DNA from 4 places in the Halomonas sp. 11-S5 genome. Region 1 is predicted to be linked to each of the others. Evidence: predicted binding sites of a transcription regulator. Region 1 holds the regulator's gene; each other region holds the start of a gene.

Region 1 (5,073 bases):
GGGCCGACGCCGGGGAAGTCCGTATCGACGACCTCGACCTCTCCACGGCGGCCATGCACGAGCGGGCACGGGCCGGCATCGGCTACCTGCCCCAGGAGGCCTCGATCTTTCGCAAGCTGTCGGTCGCCGACAACATCATGGCGATCCTCGAGACCCGCAAGGAGCTCGACCGCGCCGCTCGCAGGGACCATCTCGAGCAGCTGCTCGAGGACTTCCACGTGACGCATATCCGCGACAACCTCGGCATGAGCCTTTCCGGGGGCGAACGCCGCCGGGTCGAGATCGCCCGTGCGCTGGCGACGGAGCCCGCCTTCATCCTGCTCGACGAACCCTTCGCCGGGGTCGATCCCATCTCGGTGGGCGAGATCAAGGGCATCATCCGCCAGCTCAAGGCCCGCGGCATCGGGGTGCTGATCACTGACCACAACGTCCGCGATACCCTGGACATCTGCGATACCGCCTACATCGTCGGTGACGGGCGCATCATCGCCAATGGAGATCCTGAAACGATCCTCGCCGACCAGCGGGTCCGCGAGGTCTACCTGGGCGAGGACTTCCGTCTCTGACCACAGTCACCTGATATATCTGTCGTTATTCCGCGACGGCATGAAGATTGCGCATGGCACGATTGTTGCATTTTTTGCGCTTGCAAGCCCCCCGACCAGCGGCTAGGGTTGGGGTTTTCGGCAAGTCGAGGGCACTCGTCTCATGGCCATGAAGGCGTCCCTGCAACTGCGTGTCGGTACCCAGCTGACCATGACCCCCCAGCTGCAGCAGGCCATCGCGCTGCTGCAGCTCTCGACCCTGGACCTGCGCCAGGAGATCCAGCAGGCGCTGGAATCCAACCCGATGCTCGAGGTCGAGGATGACTTCGGCGAGCAGGCGGTGAGCGAGGCGACCGACGAGGAGTGGGCCAGCGAGATCCCCGACGAACTCAGCACCGACAGCGACTGGTCCGACACCTACCAGGACCTCGGCACCGCGCCCACCGGCGGCAGTGGCGAGGGCCCGGACTTCGAGCGCCAGGCATCGGGCCAGAGCCTCCAGGGCCACCTGGCCTGGCAGCTGGCCATGACCGACCTGGACGCACGCCAGCTGCACATCGCCGAAAGCCTGATCGACGGCGTCAACGGCGACGGCTACCTGACCCAGCCCCTGGAGGATATCCGTGACGGCCTCAGGGCCCAGGGCCTCGACGGCCTCAAGACCCGCGAAGTCGAGCAGGTGCTGCTGCGCCTGCAGCAGTTCGAGCCCACGGGGGTCTTCGCCCGCGACCTGCGCGAGTGCCTGATGCTGCAGCTGGCTGCCCTGCCCGACACCACCCCGCTGCTGCCGCAGGCCCGCCGCCTGATCCGCCAGTTCCTAGAGGCGCTCGCCGGCGACGATCGCCGCCTGCTCAAGCGCCGGCTCGGCCTCGACGACGACGCCCTGAACACGGTGATCAAGCGGGTGCGCTCCCTGGACCCGCGCCCCGGCAGCGCCTTCTCCGATAGCGATGGCGCCTATGTCATCCCCGACCTCATCGCCCGCCACACCCGCGATGGCTGGCAGGTGGAACTCAACCCGGAGGCCATGCCGCGGCTGCGCATCCAGCCCGACTATGCCGCGTTGATCCGACGGGCCGACAAGAGCGAGGACAACCAGTTCCTCAAGGACCACCTGCAGGAGGCGCGCTGGCTGATGAAGAGCCTCTCCAGCCGCAACGACACCCTGCTGCGCGTGGGCCGCGAGATCATGGTGCGCCAGCTCGACTTCCTGGAGCGCGGCGAGGAGTCGATGAAGCCGCTGATCCTGGCCGACATCGCCCAGGTCGTGGAGATGCACGAATCGACTATCTCGCGGGTCACCACCCAGAAGTTCATCCACACCCCGCGCGGAATGTTCGAGCTCAAGTACTTCTTTTCCAGCCAGGTGGGGGGCAGCGGCAGCGAGGGCGATGCCCACTCCAGCACCGCCATCCGCGCGCGCCTGCGCAAGCTGATCCAGGACGAGCCGCCTCGCAAACCCCTCTCCGACAGCAAGCTGGTCACTCTGCTCGACGAAGCCGGCATCAGCGTCGCGCGGCGCACGATCGCGAAGTACCGCGAAGCGATGGGCATCCCCTCCTCCAGCGAACGCAAGCGGCTGCGTTGAGGCGCTCCCGCAGGCCCCGGACTTCCTCCTCTCGCGTGGCCGCAAGCGGTTGAAATGACGCCGGTCATGCGCCTTTCGAATCCCCTCGGTCGAGGGGCTATGCAGAACAGCAAAAAGGGTTACAATCGACCCATAACCCGAAAGAGCAAGGAGCGTGTCATGCAAGTCAACATCACCGGCCATCATGTGGAACTGACCGACGCCCTGCGTGACTATGTGCAAGAAAAGCTCACCCGCGTGGAGCGCCACTACGACAATATCACCAACGTGCAGGTCACCCTCTCCGTGGAGAAGGAGCGCCAGCAGGCGGCCTGTACCCTGCATGCTGCCGGTGCCGAACTGCATGCCGAAGCCATGGACAACGACATGTACGCGGCCATCGATGCGCTGGCCGACAAGATCGATCGCCAACTGGTCAAGCACAAGGAAAAGGCCCAGGCCCGCGCCCAGGGCGCCGGTGCCCGCTGATTCCGTCATGACACTGGACGCCATCCTGCCCCCGGAGCGCACCCTCTTCGATGTGCCTGGAGGGAGCAAGAAACGCGTGCTGGAGTTCTTCAGCACCTTCATCGCCCAGAACACGCCCAGTCTCGACAGCCAGGAGGTCTTCAGCCGGCTGATCGGGCGCGAGCGGCTGGGGAGTACCGGTATCGGCCACGGGGTCGCCATTCCCCATGCCCGTAACCCCCACTGCAAGGCCCCCATCGCCGGCTTCCTCAAGCTGGCCGAACCGGTGGACTTCGACGCCATCGACGGTGAGCCGGTCGACCTGGTGTTCGTGCTGCTGGTGCCCGAGGAAGCCGACGAGGCCCACCTGGCCCTGCTCGGCCAAGTCGCCAGCGTGATGAACGATGCCGACACCCGGGCCGGGCTGCGTCACAGCACCAGCCAGCGCGAACTCCATGAACGCCTCACAGAGGCGATCCGACGACAGGCCTCGGCCGGCTGAGCCCTCCCGCCTAGGGGGCCTCTGCCCGGCCATACCCACGACCAGGAGACCCGCATGCAGCTTGTGATCATCAGTGGCCGGTCAGGCTCCGGCAAGTCGATCGCGCTGCAGGCGTTGGAAGACCTGGGCTACTACGCCATCGACAACCTGCCGGCCATGCTGCTCGGTCCGCTCGTCGATGAACTGCAGGATGACCGCTCGCTGCGCTCCTCGATCGCCGTCAGCATCGATGCCCGCAATCTGCCCGCGGCCCTGGAGCGCTTTCCCGAGCTGCTCGAGGAGCTGCGGGGCCGCCGGGTCGACTGCCAAGTGGTCTATCTGACCACCGACGTGCGTGTGCTCCTCGAACGCTACTCCCAGACCCGCCGCCGACACCCCCTGACCCGCGGCAGCGACATGACCCTTGCCGAGGCGATCGATACCGAGGAGCACTCCCTCTCCGAGATCCGCGACCTCGCCGACCTGGTGATCGACACCACGCGCCTCTCGGTGCACGATCTCCGGGGGCGCATCACCGACCAGGTCGCCGGCCACCGCGCCGAGCGGATGACCCTGACCGTGGAGTCCTTCGGCTTCAAGCGCGGCGTGCCGCTCGATGCGGACATCGTCTTCGATGCCCGCTGCCTGCCCAACCCCTACTGGGATCCGGCGCTGCGTGATGCCACCGGGCGCGACCCTAGCATCATCGCCTTCCTCGACGGCTACCCGATCGTCGGCGAGATGCTCGACGACATCCTCGCCTGGGTGGAGCGCTGGCTGCCGCACTACCAGGCCAGCCAGCGCAGCTACCTCACCGTGGCCATCGGCTGCACCGGCGGCCAGCACCGCTCGGTCTACCTGGCCGAACGCCTCGCCGATCAGCTGGCGAGCCGGCATGCCGGAGTGCGGCTGCGCCATCGTGAACTAAGGGTGCAAATCACCCTCCCCGCCGACCAGGACGTGGCCGGGGATAAACAAGAGCAGGAAGGAACCTGACGCGTGCCGAGTCGCAAGCTGACCCTGACCAACCGGCGCGGCTTGCATGCCCGCGCCGCCACCAAGCTGGTGCAATGCTGCCAGCCCTTCGCCGCCCGGGTCACCGTATGCCGCGGTAGCCAACAGGCCGATGCCGACAACATCATGTCGCTGCTGATACTCGCCGCCCCCTACGGCACCGAGCTCGAGGTCTGCACCGAAGGGCAGGACGCCGAGGCGGCCCTCGAGGCGATCACCCGACTCTTCGAGGCCCGCTTCGAGGAGGACGGCTGACGGCGTCAGCCACCCGCCACCATCATCTCGTCGACCAGCCAGCTGCCGGTATGGATGCTGCCGCGAGTATCGATATCGTCGCCGACGCCGACCAGGCCCTGGAACATCGTCTCCAGGTTGCCGGCGATGGTGAACTCCTCCACCGGATGCTGGATCTCGCCGTCCTCGACCCAGAAACCGGCGGCGCCACGGGAGTAGTCGCCGGTCACGCCATTGACCCCCTGCCCCATCAGCTCGGTGACCAACACGCCGCGGCCCATGCGGGCGAGCAGCGCCTCGCGGCTCTCCAGCGGTGCGGTGATGCGCAGGTTGCGCGCCCCCCCGGCATTGCCGGTCGTCTCCAGGCCCAGCCGCCGGGCACTGTAGGCCGAGAGCATGTAGCTGGCCAGGCGGCCGTCGCGCACGAAGACATTGTCGCGGGTCTGCACGCCGTCGCCGTCGAACGGCGAGCTCGCCATGGCGCCGACTTCCATGGGCCGCTCACCGAGGCTGAACCACTCGGGAAAGAGCGGAGTATCGAGCCGATCGCACAGGAAGGAGGCCTGGCGATAGAGGGCGCCTCCGGCGATCGCCCCCATCAGGTGGCCGATCAGGCCACTGGCGAGGGTCGGGTCGAAGAGCACCGGCATCCGCCCGGTGACCGGCCGACGGGCACCCAGGCGTCGCAGCGTGCGGTGAGCAGCACTCTCGCCCACCGCGTCGGCGGCGGCCAGATCGCGTGGGTCCCGGGCGCTGGTGTAGTC
Region 2 (5,073 bases), on a different contig from region 1:
AACACGATGTCGGCATAGGCCAGCAGGTCGGTGTCGGCCACGCACTCGGAGACGATCACCAGCGGGCAACGTGCCAGGGCGCGACGCACGCGGTTGGCATCGGGCAGGCTCACTGCCGGGTTGGTGGCCATGATCCATACGGCCCGGAGCTCGCCGCGCTCGATTGCCGCGAACAGCTCGACGGCCTTGTGGCCCGGTCCCTCGGGCAGGGTCGGCACCAGGCCGTCAGTGGTCCAGAAGCGCGTCACCCGGTCGAGGGCGCCCGGCGTGTGGTAGTCCATGTGGGCGGCGAGCTGGTTGGCCAGGCCGCCCACCTCGCGGCCGCCCATGGCATTGGGCTGGCCGGTGATCGAGAAGGGGCCGGCGCCGGGCAGGCCGAGCTTGCCGCCGGCCAGGTGGCAATTGATGATGGCGTTGGCCTTGTCGGTGCCGCTGGAGGACTGGTTGATGCCCTGGGAGAAGAGCGTCACCACGTGCAGCTGGCTGGCGAACCAGTAGAAGAAGGTCTCCAGGCGTTCCGCATCGACATCGCAGTCGGCGGCGATGGCCTCCAGCGTGGTATCGTCCCCCCGCGCCGCGGCCAGGGTCTCGTCCAGCCCCTGGGTGTGCTTCTCCAGGTAGACCCGGTCGAGCTTGCCCTGGTCGGCCATCCAGGCCAGCAGGCCGTTGAACAACCGCGCATCGCTGCCCGGTGCCACACCCAGGTAGAGGTCGGCGATCTCGCAGCTGTCGGTGACCCGCGGGTCGATCACCACCACCCGCATCAGGGGATTGCGGCTCTTGGCGGTACGCAGCCGCTGGTAGAGGACCGGGTGGTTCCAGGCCAGATTGGCGCCCACCAGCACCACAAGTTCCGCCTCCTCGAGATCCTCGTAGCTGCAGGGTACGGCATCGGCACCGAAGGCACGCTTGTGGGCCGCCACCGCCGAGGCCATGCACAGCCGCGAGTTGGTATCCAGGTGCGGCGTGCCGAGGAAGCCCTTGAAGAGCTTGTTGGCGACGTAATAGTCCTCGGTGAGTAGCTGCCCGGACAGATAGGCCGCCACGGCCTGGTCGCCATGGGCGGTGCGGGTTGCCTGGAGCCGCTCGGCCACGGTGTCGAGGGCGGTATCCCAGTCGACCTCCACGCCATCGACCCGGGGCCGTAGCAGCCGCCCGTGATCGCCCAGGGTCTCGTGCAGTGCCGAGCCCTTGACGCACAGCCGACCGAAGTTGGCCGGGTGGTCGCTGTCGCCGTCCACCCCGGTGAGACGGTCGCCCTCGAGCCGCGCCAGCACGCCGCAGCCGACGCCGCAGTAGGGACAGGTGGTTCGGGCCTGATGCATCTCGACCTCCTTTCAGGACTGCAGACGACGACGCCCACCGCGATTCCCGAGGGAATCCAGCGGTGGGCGTCGTTGCCGTGATGGGGAGGCGACACAGTGCCTCCCCGCTGATAAGGGGGAATCAAGCAATCCCCGTGCCAGCAAGCCCCTACTCCTTGGCACCTGGCGGCTTGGGTACGGAATCAGGCCCCGCGCCCTCGCCTCCTGCACCATGCCAGGGGCGCCATCGGCTTCACCTGCACCATTTTGGACCATATCGGCCGCCTAGCGGACACGACCCAGGGCCGCCGGGCCCCGTGCGACGGGTAACGCCGAGTCTGGAATGCATCTTGCAGCACTGCTGCCATCAGAAGCCGAGCCACGAGCGACACACCCTATGCCACCACCCCTGAAGATCCTGCTGGTCGACGACGAGGTCGTCCGCGCCGCCATGATCGAGGAAGCCCTGACCCGCCAGGGCCACCGGGTCATCTGCCGGTTGACCAGCCCGGCGAGCCTCAACGAGAGGGTCGCCTGCCACCAGCCCGATGTGGTGATCATCGACATGGAATCCCCCGACCGCGACACCCTGGACAGCATGGCGCTGCTAAATCGCGAGAACCCGCGCCCAGTGGTGTTCTTCGCCGACCAGCACGACCCCGAGACCATGCAGGCGGCCCTCAAGTCCGGCGTCAGTGCCTATGTGGTCGACGGCCTGCTCCCCGGCCGGGTCAAGGCGATCATCGAGGTCGCCATCACCCGCTTCGATGCCTTCCAGTCGATGCGCCAGGAGCTCGATCGCGCGCGCAACCAGCTGGTCGAACGCAAACGCATCGAGCGGGCCAAGGGGCTGCTGATGAAGCACCAGGACTGCGACGAGGATCAGGCCTATCGCATGCTGCGCAAGCTGGCCATGGACCGTGGCCAGCGGATCGCCGAGGTGGCCGACAGCGTCATCGATATTCTCGAACGCCTGCAGAAGGGGCCGCTCTCATGACCGCCACACCCTCACCGGAACTCACCCGCCTGACGCTGGGTTTCATCCCTCTGCTCGATGGCGCCCATATGCTTGCGCCCCTGCCGCTGGCCATGAGCCTGGGCTGGGGCGAGCGCCCTGCGAGATCCTGGCGCCCATCACCCTGAGCCGCAGCGGCAATACCCTCACCTTGTCGCCTGACCTGGCAGGCGCCAGCGGCGCCCGCCTCACAGAGGACCCCGCCGACAGCGGCTTGCCCCTGCCGCGGTGCTGCGCCCCGAGGCCGCCGGCCGTTTCGCCGAGCCCATCGCCCGGTACATGCAGGCTAACGGTCGGCACCTGGATCGCCGCACCCAGGAGGAGTGCTACAGCCCCGTGCATTTCGACGCCACCACGCACCACTGATGTGCAACCCCGCCAGAACAAGGCGAACTGGAAGCCGGAAAGACGTGACTCTATTGCACTGGAAATAAAGGAGAAATATAGATTTCATGGTCAGCTGGCCAGATTCTTGATGGTAACGGGAAAGCCGCGATCAATGGCGATCGCGCCATTCAATGACGAAGACGTCTCCGCGCTTCCCGATGTCGGGCAGCGTCGAGGCGTCTTTTTTTGTTCGCGCCTGTTCGCGAGAGAGGTGAAGCGATGAGTCACCGACATTCCCCGGCACCGATCGAGCACCTGGTGATCGTCGGCAATGGCATGGCCGGCCATCGGCTGGTCGAGGCCCTGGCCGGACACCCCGGACGACCGGCCCGCATCACCGTAGTCGGCGCGGAGCCCACCCCGGCCTACAACCGCATCCTGCTCTCGCCCTGGCTGGCCGGCGAGATGGATCGCGCGGCCCTGACCCTGCGCGAGGCCGACTGGTACGCCGAGCAGGGCGTGACATTGGTACTCGGCGAGCGGGTCAAGGGCCTCGATCGCCGGGCCCGCCGCCTCACCCTGACGAGTGGTCACGTCATCGACTACGACCGCCTGGTGCTGGCCACCGGCTCGCGACCGACCCTGCCGGCGGTCCCTGGCATCGGCCTCGACGGCGTGCACGGTTTCCGCGACCTGGACGATGCCCAGGCGCTGGCGGCGGCGGCCGGGACTGGCGGACGGGCGGTGGTCGTCGGCGGCGGCCTGCTCGGTCTCGAGGCTGCCGAGGGGCTACGCAAGCAGGGCATGGCCACCAGCGTGCTGCAGCGCTCATCGCGGCTGATGAACCGTCAGCTCGACGCCACCGCCGCCCAGCTGCTGGAGGCCGAGCTCGCCGGTCGCGGCCTGGCGGTTCACACCGACGCGCGGCTGGCCGCCCTGGAGGACGGCGGCGGCGGCCGGGTCGCCGCGGTGCATCTCGAGGATGGCCGCCGGCTGCCGGCCGACTGCGTGGTTGTCGCCGCCGGCATCACCCCCAACGTCGAGCCGGGACGCGGCGCCGGCCTGGTGGCCGACCGCGCCCTGGTCGTCGACGGGTTCCTCACCACCTCGGACCCGGCCATCCATGCCCTAGGCGAGTGCTGCCAGTTCCAGGGCACCACCTATGGCCTCGTGGAGCCGATCTGGCACCAGGTCGAAGTGCTGGCCGCTTACCTGTGCGGCGAGGCCGTGGCGGGCTACGAGGACGCCCCCAGCGCCACCAAGCTCAAGGTCAGCGGCGTGTCGCTCTATGCCTTCGGCCCCACCGCGCCGGACGACCACCACGAGGTCCTCAGCTACCACGACCCCGAGCAGGGCGACTATCGCCGCCTGCTGCTGCGCAACGGCCGCATCGACGGGGCCGTGCTCTATGGCGACACCGCCATGGGCGCCTGGTACTTCGCCCAGGCCCAGGCCGGGCGCGACCTCGGCCCCTGTCGGCAGGCCCTGCTGCTCGGCGCGGCCGATGCCGAGGCCCTGCTCGACGCCCACGCATCAAGGACCCACCCCCAGAAGGAGGCCGCATGAACAAGCCACGTCTCATCATCATCGGCAACGGCATGGTCGGCCACCACCTGGTCGAGCAGCTGGTCCAACAGGGCGCCACCGAGCGCTACGCCATTACCGTGTTCGGCGAGGAGCGCCACCTGGCCTATGACCGGGTGCATCTCTCCGAGTACTTCAGCGGCCGCAACGCCGAGTCCCTGGCGCTCTCCACCGGCGACTTCTACGCCGAGCACGGCATCGAACTGCGTCTCGCCGAGGCGGTCACCGCCATCGACCGCGACGCCGGCAAGGTGGTCACCACCGAGGGCCGCATCCCCTACGAGCGCCTGGTGCTGGCCACCGGTTCCTTCCCCTTCGTGCCGCCGATTCCCGGCAACGACCGCGACGGCTGCCTGGTCTACCGCACCCTGGATGATCTGGACGCCATCCGCAGCGCCGCCGAAAACGCCGCCACCGGCGTGGTGGTGGGCGGCGGGCTGCTGGGTCTGGAGGCGGCCAATGCCCTGCGCGGCCTGAGCCTGGACACCGCCGTAGTGGAATTCGCCCCACGCTTGATGCCCATGCAGGTCGACGCCGAGGGCGGCGAACTGCTGCGCGAGAAGATCGAGGCACTGGGCGTGCAGGTGCACACCGACCGCGCCACCCAGCGCATCGAAGACGGTGTGGACGCCGCGCACCGCATGGTCTTCCAGGACGACAAGGTGCTGGAGACCGACCTGATCGTGTTCTCCGCCGGCATCCGTCCCCGCGACGAGCTGGCTCGCGACTGCGCCCTGGAGGTCGGCGAACGGGGCGGCGTGGTGATCGACGACCGCTGCCTGACCAGCGACCCGGCGATACTGGCCGTGGGCGAGGTGGCGCTGTGGAACCAGAGCATCTTCG
Region 3 (5,073 bases), on a different contig from region 1:
GTGTCCGGCTACTGGACCTGGGGCGGCGGCTGGCTGGCCGAGATCGGCTACTCCGACTACGCTGGCTCTGGCATCGTGCACCTGGCCGGTGCCGCCGCGGCTATGGCTGGCGTACTGGTGCTCGGCCCGCGCAAGGGCAAGTACGGCAAGGACGGCAGCATCTTCGCCATCCCCGGCGCCAACTTGCCGCTGGCCACCCTGGGTACCTTCATCCTGTGGATGGGCTGGTTCGGCTTCAACGGCGGCTCCGAGCTGAAGATGTCCGACGTCGCCTCCGCCAACAACGTGGCCCAGGTGTTCGTCAACACCAACACGGCCGCCGCCGGGGGCGTGATCGCCGCCCTGATCCTGGCCAAGCTGTGGTTCCGCAAGGCCGACCTGACCATGGCCCTGAACGGTGCCATCGCCGGCCTGGTGGCGATCACTGCCGACCCGCTGTCACCCAGCGCTCTGGGTGCCGTGCTGATCGGTATCGTGGGCGGCCTGCTGGTCGTCAGCTCGATCGTCGTCCTCGACAAGCTCAAGCTGGACGACCCGGTGGGTGCCATCTCCGCCCACGGCGTGGTGGGCATCTGGGGCGTGCTGGCGGTCCCGTTTACCAACGCCGAGGCCGGCTTCGGCCCCCAGATCATCGGCATCCTCGGCATCTTCACCTGGGTGTTCGTGGCCAGCCTGATCGTCTGGCTGATCCTCAAGGCCGTGATGGGCATCCGGGTCACCGAGGAAGAAGAGTACGAAGGCGTCGACCTGACCGAGTGCGGCCTGGAAGCCTACCCCGAGTTCAGTGCTTCCAAGAAGTGAGGCAGGCCCCCGAGTGAGCTGGCGTGCTCCTTCTGGCCCCCTTCGGGGGGCCTTTTTTATTCCTCCCGCAGCGGGTGTATGCTCTGGCACAATGAATGCAGCAGGGGTGGCGGACAGCGCCACCGACCAACGGACACAACGAGGATCAAGACCATGAAACTGGTGACCGCCATCATCAAGCCGTTCAAGCTCGACGACGTACGGGAGTCGCTCTCCGAGATCGGTGTCCAGGGCATCACCGTCACCGAGGTCAAGGGGTTCGGTCGCCAGAAGGGCCACACCGAGCTCTATCGCGGCGCCGAGTACGTGGTCGACTTCCTGCCCAAGGTGAAGCTCGAGGTGGCCGTGGACGACGAGATGGCCGAGAAGGTGATCGATGCCATCACCCAGGTCGCGAATACCGGCAAGATCGGCGATGGCAAGATCTTCGTCACCGCCCTGGAGCAGGTGCTCCGTATTCGTACCGGCGAGACCGGAAAGGATGCGGTCTAAAGCTCGAAGCTCGAAGCTCGAAGCTCGAAGCTCGAAGCTCGAAGCTCGAAGCTCGAAGCTCGAAGTCGGTCAGCGTACGATCCACCACCGCATACTGAAAAACCCCGTGGCCAGGCCACGGGGTTTTCTCTTCCAGCTTCCAGCCGCGTAGCGGCGCTCTTCAAGCTTCCAGCTTATTTCTCGACGAACGCCCGCTCGATGACATAGTCGCCGGGCTCGCCCATGCGCGGCGAGATGGTGAAGCCGAGCTCGTCAAGCAGGTGGCTGGTGTCATCGAGCATCGCCGGGCTGCCGCAGATCATGGCGCGATCCTGCTTGGGATCGATGGTCGGCAGGCCGGTGTCCTCGGCCAGCTTTCCGCTGCGGATATGATCGGTCAGCCGCCCCATGGTGTGGAAGGTCTCGCGGGTCACGGTGGGGTAGTAGACCAGCTTCTCGCTGATCTCTTCGCCGAGGTACTCGTGGGCGGGCAGATCCTTCTGGATGAAGTCGGCATAGGCCAGCTCGCTGACGTTGCGCACACCGTGCACCAGCACCACCTTCTCGAAGCGCTCGTAGACTTCCGGGTCCTGGATCAGGCCCATGAACGGCGCCAGGCCGGTGCCGGTGGAAAGCAGGTAGAGGTTGCGCCCCGGCAGCAGGTCGTCGGTGACCAGGGTGCCGGTGGGCTTGCGGCTGACCATGATCTGGTCCCCCACCTTGAGGTGCTGGAGGCGCGAGGTCAGGGGACCGTCGGGCACCTTGATGCTGAAGAACTCCAGGTGGTCCTCGTAGTTGGGGCTGGCGATGGAGTAGGCCCGCATCAGCGGCTTGCCGTTCACCTCGAGGCCGATCATCACGAACTGGCCGTTCTTGAAGCGTAGGCTGCGCTCGCGGGTGGTCCGGAAACTGAACAGGGTATCGTTCCAGTGGTGCACACTCAGAACGTCCTCAAGCGCAAACTTGCTCATGCCGACTCCTAGATATTCCATAAACGAATAGATAAGACAGCCAATCTTTGAGTGCAATTCTAAGAGACGAGGCATTATCTGTTAAATGGATTGTATGGATAACACTTATCTATACTGTAGATATCAGCTCTAGATATCAAACCGCCGAGGAGTGTCATGCGTTACACCCTGCGCCAGCTGGAAGTCTTCGTCACCGTCGCCCAGCACGAGAGCGTCTCCCGGGCGGCCCGCATCCTGGCGCTCTCTCAGTCGGCGACCAGTACCGCCCTCGCCGAGCTGGAGCGGCAGTTCGACTGCCGGCTGCTCGATCGCATCGGCAAGCGCCTGAAGCTCAATGCCCTGGGCTTCCAGCTGCTGCCCAAGGCGGTGGCCTTGCTCGACCGCGCCGAGGAGGTGGAGGAGCTGCTGCGTGGCCAGCAGGGCATCGGCACCCTGGACGTGGGCGCCACCCTGACCATCGGCAACTACCTGGCCACCCTGCTGATCAGCGACTTCATGCAGCGCCATCCGGGCAGCCGGGTGCGCCTCTCGGTGCGCAACACCCGGACCATCATCGACAGCGTTCGCCAGCACGGGCTCGACCTGGGGCTGATCGAGGGGCAGTGCGAGGAGGAGGACGTGATCACCCAGCCCTGGGTGGAGGATGAGCTGGCGGTGTTCTGCTCGCCCCGTCATCCGCTCGCCACCGCGGGTCCGGTGGAGCTGGACCGTCTGCTGCGCGAGGCCTGGATCATGCGCGAGCAGGGCTCCGGCACCCGGCTGACCCTGGAGCAGGCGGCACGTCACCGCCGCGGGCGTTTCAACATCCTGCTGGAACTGGAGCATACCGAGGGCATCAAGCGGGCGGTGGAATCGGGGCTCGGCATCGGCTGCGTCTCGAAACTGGCCCTGCGCGACGCCTTCCGCCGCGGCAGCCTGGTGCCCATCGCCACCCCGGAGCTGGACCTGAGTCGCCAGTTCACCTTCATCTGGCATCGCCACAAGTACCTGGCCACCGGCATGCGCGAGTTCCTCAAGCTGTGTCGGCAGATGACCGAAGGCATCCGTCGCAGCGACCAGATCGCTCTGCCCCAGGTGCCCTGACGCGACGCGGCCCGGCGACAGAGCCGGGCCGCGGGGAAGGCGTCAGCGAGAGGCTAGCGGAGGTCGCTGACGGCCTCCTGGATATCGGCGAGGGAGGCCTTGGTGAGATCCTTGGCCAGGGTGTGGATCACCAGCTTGGCGGTGGGGCCATCGACCTTCTCCCGTAACTGGCCGAGGAAGCGCGGCGGTGCGACCAGGATCAGCTTCTCCATGGTGTTGTCGACACGGGCGCGATAGAGCCGCTCGGCGACCTCGCGGGCGAAGATCTCCTCGTGGTGCTGGGTCGCGACATTCTCCCCGCCGGCGCTGCGCGCCGTCGTCGAGGTCGACTCATGGACATCGCCACCGCTGTCCGTCACCAGGTCCCCCTCGTGCATGCGACCCTCGGCATGGAGGAGGCTGTCCTTCTCGCTGACCTTGAGTCCATTGCGGGTGAACAGCCGAGCCCGCGCCGCATCAGCCACCACGATATAGGTTGTCATAGCCGCTCCTTGATGCTGGTGAGTTGGCGGAAGTCCTCCCGACGGGACAGCCACTTCCGCCTCTCGTTCCACATTGGCAAGCGCACTCCCGTTGGTCAACCTGGCGATACGCAATGACTGCAGGGCGGCGGGATCTGGGGTAGCATCCTGCCCTGGCCGGCAAGGACGTCGGCGCGACTCATCACCACGATGTGCATTCCCCGGGAGGACCCCGATGCGACAGTTCCTGTTTCCTCGCCGGCCGCTGGCCCGCACCACCCTGCTGACCTGCCACCTGCTGCTGCAGCTCGGCCTGCTGGCCGGAGCGGCCCTGTGGCTGGCTCCCCGCACGCCCTGGCTCGCCCCCGTCGACTGGGCCTCCGCCTGGCCGACCCTGGCCCTGGCCGGGGGTACCTGGCTGCTCGCCGCCGTGGCCCTGCGCCTGCTGGCCGAGCTGTGGCTGCTGCCCCACCACCTGGGCGCACAGCGCCCCGGCTTCGCCCCCGGCGCCGTGGTCACCCGCTCCTGGGAGCGGCGCCCGGCGGTGCATGACCACGAGGCCGCCTGGACCAGCGCGGCGAGCAGGAGCGCACCCGAGGAGGAGAGCGTGCTGGGCCGCGCCCGGGTGACGCGCCCTGCCGAACGCCACCGCCCCCAGCGCACCGCCAGCGAGCCGACCCTGGACCTGGCGACCGGCGGCCAGGCAGAGCCCGACGCCAGCCGGGAGCCGCGCCTCTAGTGGCGCGGCATGCCCCGAGGCGGACGGCGCAGGCAGACCCGACGAAAGGCATGCAGCCCCAGTGCCGCCGAGGCGGCGCCCAGGCCGTTGGCCAGGATGTCCGCTCCGTCGCCGCCGCTGCGGCCGGGCACCGGGAGCTGGGCAAACTCGATGACGATGCCCAGCAGCAGCGCGGCCAGGAAGGCCAGCGGCAGACGGACGCCGGCGAGCCCGATCAGGCCCGCCAGGCCGGCATAGCCGATGAAGTGACTGGCCTTGTCCCAGGGCAGCGTCTCGGGCAGCTCGCTGCTGGGCGCCAGGCTGCCCCAGGCGATCACCAACACCGCCAGGCAGGCCAGCAGCGCCCAGCGGCGGCGCCAGCGCCTATCCTCCCCGGCGGCCAGCCGGTAGAGCCAGTCAGCCATGGGCGATGTTGCGGTGATAGGCCGGGCTCAGGTCATGCAGGGCGTCCATGAAGGCCGTGACATGGTCCGGGTCGGTGAACTGGTTGATGCCGTGCCCCAGGTTGAAGACATGCCCGGGCCCGTGGCCGAAGCTGTCGAGGGTG
Region 4 (5,073 bases), on a different contig from region 1:
TTGTTGACCGGCACCACCAGCTGCGGGCCGGCCTGGACGGCAATCTCGCGGTCGACGTTGGCGGTGGTCACGCCGACCCTGGCCGGTGCTTCCACCAGATAGCCGATCTCCTCGAGGAAGGCACGGTAGGCGGCCATGTCGCGAATCGGGCCGGGGTGCTCGCGATGCCAGGCATCGAGCTTCTCCTGCAGGCGATCGCGCTCGGCGAGCAGTTCGCGGTTCTGGGGGGTCAAATCATGGAAGAGCGCGTCGACGCCGGCCCAGAAGGCCTCGGGGTCGACACCGGTGCCCGGCAGGGCCTGTTCGTTGATGAAACGGTCCAGCTCGGCGGCCACCTGAAGGCGATGGCGAGTGATGCGTTGGGTCATGGGTCGTACTCCTCATGCTTGGCTGCTCGGTGCCCCCTGGCACCGACCGGCCGGACAGGGAAAGATGACGGTGTAGCGTCGATTTTGTGGAAAATACTTCCACATGTAAACCTATACCTGCCGCTTACCGCCCGTGGCTCGCATATGATGATGAGGCCGGCCGGCCACCGAGGCATTGCTGGCCGGGCCGGCGGCTTGGCGCTAGCATGAACGGGCATTGCGGAGAAACCGATGAGCGACTTCACCCCGTTGCAGGCCCTCGGGCCACTCGCCCCGGCAGACCTGTCCGGCCGAGACCTCGAGCGCTACCTGGGCCACTACGGCCTGGCACCCCTGCTTGCCGAGCATGTGGGCCTCTACGTGGGCTACCTGGAGGCCGGTGACTTCCGCCTCTGGACCCAGGTCTGGAGTCCCGAGGCGCCCATCGGCACGGCCTTCGTGGTGCACGGTTACTTCGACCATCTCGGCCTCTACTGCCACCTGCTGGAGTGCCTGCTCGCGCGGGGCTGGCGGGTCGTGCTCTGGGACCTGCCCGGCCATGGCCTCTCCAGCGGCCGCCGTGCCTCCATCGACGATTTCAATGACTATGGCAGCTGCCTGCACCACCTGCAGCAACATCTCGAGGACGAGGGACTGGCCCCCCGGCCCTGGCTGGGCATCGGCCAGAGCACCGGGGCGGCGATCCTCGCCACCGACGCCCTGACCCGCGGCGACGACGGCGCCTGGTCGGGACTGGCGCTGCTGGCGCCGCTGGTACGCCCCTGGGGCTGGAACCAGTCGAGCTGGCTGCACCGCCTGGTGGGGCCCTTCGTGGAATCGATCCCGCGCAAGTTCCGCGCCAACTCCACGGATGCCGACTTCGCCGACTTCCTGCGCGAGGGCGACCCCCTCCAGACCGACCGCCTGGCGATGGACTGGGTGGGGGCCATGCGCCGCTGGATGCCGCAGCTGCTGGCACTGCCACCGAGCCCGGTTCCCACCCTGATCCTGCAGGGTGAGCAGGACCTGACCGTGGACTGGGAGTGGAACCTCGAGGTGCTGGCGCGCAAGTTCCCCGGCGCCGAGATCCATCGCCACCCCGAGGCCCGTCACCACCTGGTCAACGAGGCCGAGCCGATTCGCCGCGAGCTGTTCACGGTCCTCGACCGCTTCATTGCCAGACTGGAGCCGACCGACACCCCGCCCCGGGAGACGATCTCACCATGAAACCCCACCTGCCTTTGCTGCTGGCGACCCTGCTGCTCGCCGGCTGTGCCGCTGCGCCGGAGCAGCCGACCACGCTGCGCCAGGCCCTGTTCGGGCTCGGCGAGCGCGCCGCCAAGCGGCTCACGGCGACGCCGCCCATGCCCAGACCGGCGGTCGACCAGGTCCTGCTGCTGGCCAGGCCGGACGTCGACCGCCGCCTGGGGCTCGGCGAAGAACGCGTGCTCGAGAGCCTGACCCGCGCCCTGCTGGCGGTTCCCGACGGCCCTCAGGTGCTGGCGTGGCGCGATGCCATGGCCGAGGGGGGCGGCGACAACCACTGGCGCCTGAACAGCCGCCTCGAGGCCGACGGCCCCCGGCTGCAGCTCTCCGACCGCGAGTTGCTGCCCTATCGCCTGAGCCTGGAACTGCGACGCGCGGGGAGCGACGCGCCGGCGTGGCGCAGCGAGATCAGCGGGGCCCTGGACGCTACCGCCCTCTGAGCGCGGGCTGGCCCTCAGCCCTTGAGCAGACGATCGAGCTGGCGGTAGCCGATCGCCTCGATCAGTTGGTCACGCCCGGGACGCGCCTCGTCGGCCAGGTCGGCGAGGGTCAGGGCCACCCGCAGGACCCGGTGGTAGGCCCGGGCCGACAGCTTGAGCCGCTCCAGCACGCTGGCCAGCCAGGCGCGATCCGCCGCCTGCAGGGCGCAGGCCTCCTCCAGGGCCTGCCCGGCCAGCCGCGCATTCAGCGCGCCGCGAGCCGCCTGACGTGCCCGGGCCGCCAGCACCCGCTCGCGCACCACCGCCGAGGACTCCCCCGCTTCGCGGGAGGTGAGCTTCTCCGGCGAGAGCGCCGGGACTTCCACCTGCAGGTCGATGCGGTCGAGCAGCGGCCCCGACAGGCGCGTCTGGTAGCGTTGGATCTGCGCGGCCGTGCAGTGGCAGGCCTGGCGAGGGTCACCCAGGTGGCCGCAGGGGCAGGGATTCATGGCCGCCACCAGCTGGAAGCCGGCCGGGTAACGGCGCTCGTGGCTGGCCCGGGCGATATGGATCTGTCCCGACTCCATAGGCTCGCGCATCACCTCCAGCACGTGTCGCGAGAACTCCGGCAGCTCGTCGAGAAACAGCACCCCGTGATGGGCCAGGGAAATCTCGCCGGGCCGCGGCTTCGAACCACCGCCCACCAGGGCCACGGCACTGGCGGTATGGTGCGGGGCGCGGAAGGGGCGCACACCCCACTGTTCGGCATGCGAACGCCCACTGACCGAGCGGATCGCCGCCACCTCGAGGGCCTCCGACTCGGAAAGCGGCGGCAGGATCCCCGGCAAGCGGCTGGCCAGCATGGTCTTGCCGGTGCCGGGCGGCCCGGCGAACAACAGGTTGTGCCCGCCGGCGGCGGCCACCTCCAGGGCGCGCCGTGCCTGATGCTGGCCACGCACCTCCGCCAGGTCAGGGCCCGCCTCGAGTGACGGGACGATACTCGGTGACCGATGGGGTGCGATGGGCGTCTGACCCAGCAGGTGAGCCACCACCTCCAGCAGGTGATCCGCCGGCAACACCTCGAGATCGCCGGCCAGGGCCGCCTCGTCGGCATTGGCCCGCGGCACGATCAGTCGCCGACCGGCGCGACGCGTCGCCATGGCCAGCGGCAGGACGCCGGTCACCGGGCGCAGCCGGCCGTCCAGGGCCAGCTCGCCGGCGCACTCGACATCCGCCAGCGCCTCGGGCGGTACCTGGCCAGACGCCACCAGCAGGCCCAGGGCGATGGGCAGGTCGAAGCGGCCCCCCTCCTTGGGCAGGTCGGCAGGCGCCAGGTTGAGGGTGATGCGCCTCAGCGGGAAGTCGAAGCCGGCATTCACCAAGGCACTGCGCACCCGCTCGCGGCTCTCCTTGACGGCGGCTTCCGGCAGCCCCACCAGGGTCATGCCGGGCAACCCATTGGCCAGGTGCACCTCGACCAGCACCTCGGGCGCCTCGAGCCCGAGGCCGGCCCGGGTGTGGATGATTGCCAGCGTCATCGGCGATCCCTCGCAGCCTATCTACCCTCAGGCTAGCCCAGGCCAGCCGGATGCGCCCGGCACCGGCCGGGGATCAGCGTTCGGTCTCACCGGCGCCGGCATCCTCCTCGGGGCTCGACTCCTCCGGCAGCGCGGCCGGAGGCTCGCTAGGCGCCGCCTCCTGCGAGGCGTTGCCGTCCAGCGCCGCCTCAAGGGCCGCTACCTGCGTCTCCAGCGCCTCGACCCGCGCCCGGGTGCGCTGCATCACGTCCATCAGGATGTCGAAATCCTCCCGCGAGACCAGCTCCAGGCGATCGAAGGCGCCCTTCACCACCTGCTGAATGCCCTTCTGCACCTCTTCCGGAGCCTGAGAAGCGCCCTGCAGGCGGTCGCCGATCTGCTGGGCCAGGCGGCTGATACGATCATGGCTCACCATGGTGTCTCTCCTCAATCGTGATGGGATGCCTGCCCACAGGATACGCAAGCCCCCCGCCCGGCGCATTCCCCGCCGGCGCCCTGTTATGGGGCATGAGTACCACGACAAGGCACCACAAGAGTGCAGCCGCGGTGGCGGCGAGGTTCACCTCACCGGGAAGCCGCTTCGCACATCGCCTCATCTCACTGATATAAAAACCATATTCCGTAATGTGGCACGGTTTACGCTTGAGCAGGACAGCCACCCATCGCACGGCATCAGGCCGCCGACATCCAGCAGGGGAGATCCGGGATGAAGCTGATTACTGCCATCATCAAACCGTTCAAGCTCGACGACGTGCGCGAGTCACTCGCCGACAACGGCGTCCAGGGCATCACCGTCACCGAGGTCAAGGGCTTCGGGCGCCAGAAGGGCCACACCGAGCTCTATCGCGGTGCAGAGTACGTCGTCGACTTTCTGCCCAAGGTGAAGGTCGAGGTCGCGGTAGACGATTCACGGCTGGAGGCGGTGCTCGATGCCATCTGCAGCGCGGCCAACAGCGGCAAGATCGGCGACGGCAAGGTCTTCGTCACGCCGCTGGAGGACGTCATCCGCATCCGCACCGGTGAGCGCGGCGCCGATGCCGTCTGACCGACGCCTCCCTTACCCTTCCTGACGTGGAGAGACCCCATGGTCGAATTACCGGAGCTGAGCTACGCGCTCGATACCTTCTACTTCCTGATCTGCGGCGTCCTGGTGATGTGGATGGCCGCCGGCTTCTCGATGCTCGAGGCGGGCCTGGTACGCTCCAAGAACACCGCCGAGATCCTCACCAAGAACATCGCGCTGTTCGCCATCGCCTGCACCATGTACCTGCTGGTGGGCTACTACCTGATGTACTCCAGCGGCGCGGGCGGCGTCCTGCCGAGTCTCGGCATGCTGATCGGTAGCGAGAACGGCGTCGATGCAGTGCTGGCCGGCGGTGACGACGCTCCCTACTATTCGATGCGCTCGGACTTCTTCTTCCAGGTGGTGTTCGTGGCCACCGCCATGTCCATCGTCTCCGGTGCCGTGGCCGAGCGCATGAAGCTGTGGGCCTTCCTGGCCTT

The links. Region 1 encodes sigma-54, which starts transcription at its own class of promoters, with help from an activator protein. Its sites were predicted from a motif close to TGGCACNNNNNTTGCTNT; they were not measured.
Region 2: OP497_RS06930 (nitrate reductase) is a predicted target of sigma-54. The motif match lies at 1,448-1,465, and genes of this name have one in related genera.
Region 3: glnK (P-II family nitrogen regulator) is a predicted target of sigma-54. The motif match lies at 886-903, and genes of this name have one in related genera.
Region 4: OP497_RS05745 (P-II family nitrogen regulator) is a predicted target of sigma-54. The motif match lies at 4,198-4,215, and genes of this name have one in related genera.

The regions. Positions count from the first base shown of each region.
Region 1 covers NZ_JARANW010000003.1:180,059-185,131, reverse strand. The annotation lists gene lptB (LPS export ABC transporter ATP-binding protein) at 1-566, shown strand, start outside; gene OP497_RS03890 (RNA polymerase factor sigma-54) at 709-2,133, shown strand; gene raiA (ribosome-associated translation inhibitor RaiA) at 2,293-2,601, shown strand; gene OP497_RS03880 (PTS sugar transporter subunit IIA) at 2,609-3,082, shown strand; gene rapZ (RNase adapter RapZ) at 3,137-4,057, shown strand; gene OP497_RS03870 (HPr family phosphocarrier protein) at 4,061-4,330, shown strand; gene pmbA (metalloprotease PmbA) at 4,336-5,073, opposite strand, start outside.
Region 2 covers NZ_JARANW010000006.1:99,899-104,971, forward strand. The annotation lists gene OP497_RS06930 (nitrate reductase) at 1-1,325, opposite strand, end outside; gene OP497_RS06935 (ANTAR domain-containing protein) at 1,702-2,301, shown strand; gene OP497_RS06940 (hypothetical protein) at 2,298-2,447, shown strand; gene OP497_RS06945 (FAD-dependent oxidoreductase) at 2,926-4,212, shown strand; gene nirB (nitrite reductase large subunit NirB) at 4,209-5,073, shown strand, end outside.
Region 3 covers NZ_JARANW010000005.1:68,729-73,801, forward strand. The annotation lists gene OP497_RS05750 (ammonium transporter) at 1-801, shown strand, start outside; gene glnK (P-II family nitrogen regulator) at 955-1,293, shown strand; gene OP497_RS05760 (ferredoxin--NADP reductase) at 1,467-2,243, opposite strand; gene OP497_RS05765 (LysR family transcriptional regulator) at 2,400-3,326, shown strand; gene OP497_RS05770 (host attachment protein) at 3,380-3,808, opposite strand; gene OP497_RS05775 (hypothetical protein) at 4,023-4,526, shown strand; gene OP497_RS05780 (VanZ family protein) at 4,523-4,930, opposite strand; gene hemE (uroporphyrinogen decarboxylase) at 4,923-5,073, opposite strand, start outside.
Region 4 covers NZ_JARANW010000005.1:63,625-68,697, forward strand. The annotation lists gene OP497_RS05720 (malate synthase G) at 1-368, opposite strand, end outside; gene OP497_RS05725 (alpha/beta hydrolase) at 600-1,574, shown strand; gene OP497_RS05730 (hypothetical protein) at 1,571-2,053, shown strand; gene OP497_RS05735 (YifB family Mg chelatase-like AAA ATPase) at 2,068-3,570, opposite strand; gene OP497_RS05740 (accessory factor UbiK family protein) at 3,644-3,985, opposite strand; gene OP497_RS05745 (P-II family nitrogen regulator) at 4,277-4,615, shown strand; gene OP497_RS05750 (ammonium transporter) at 4,655-5,073, shown strand, end outside.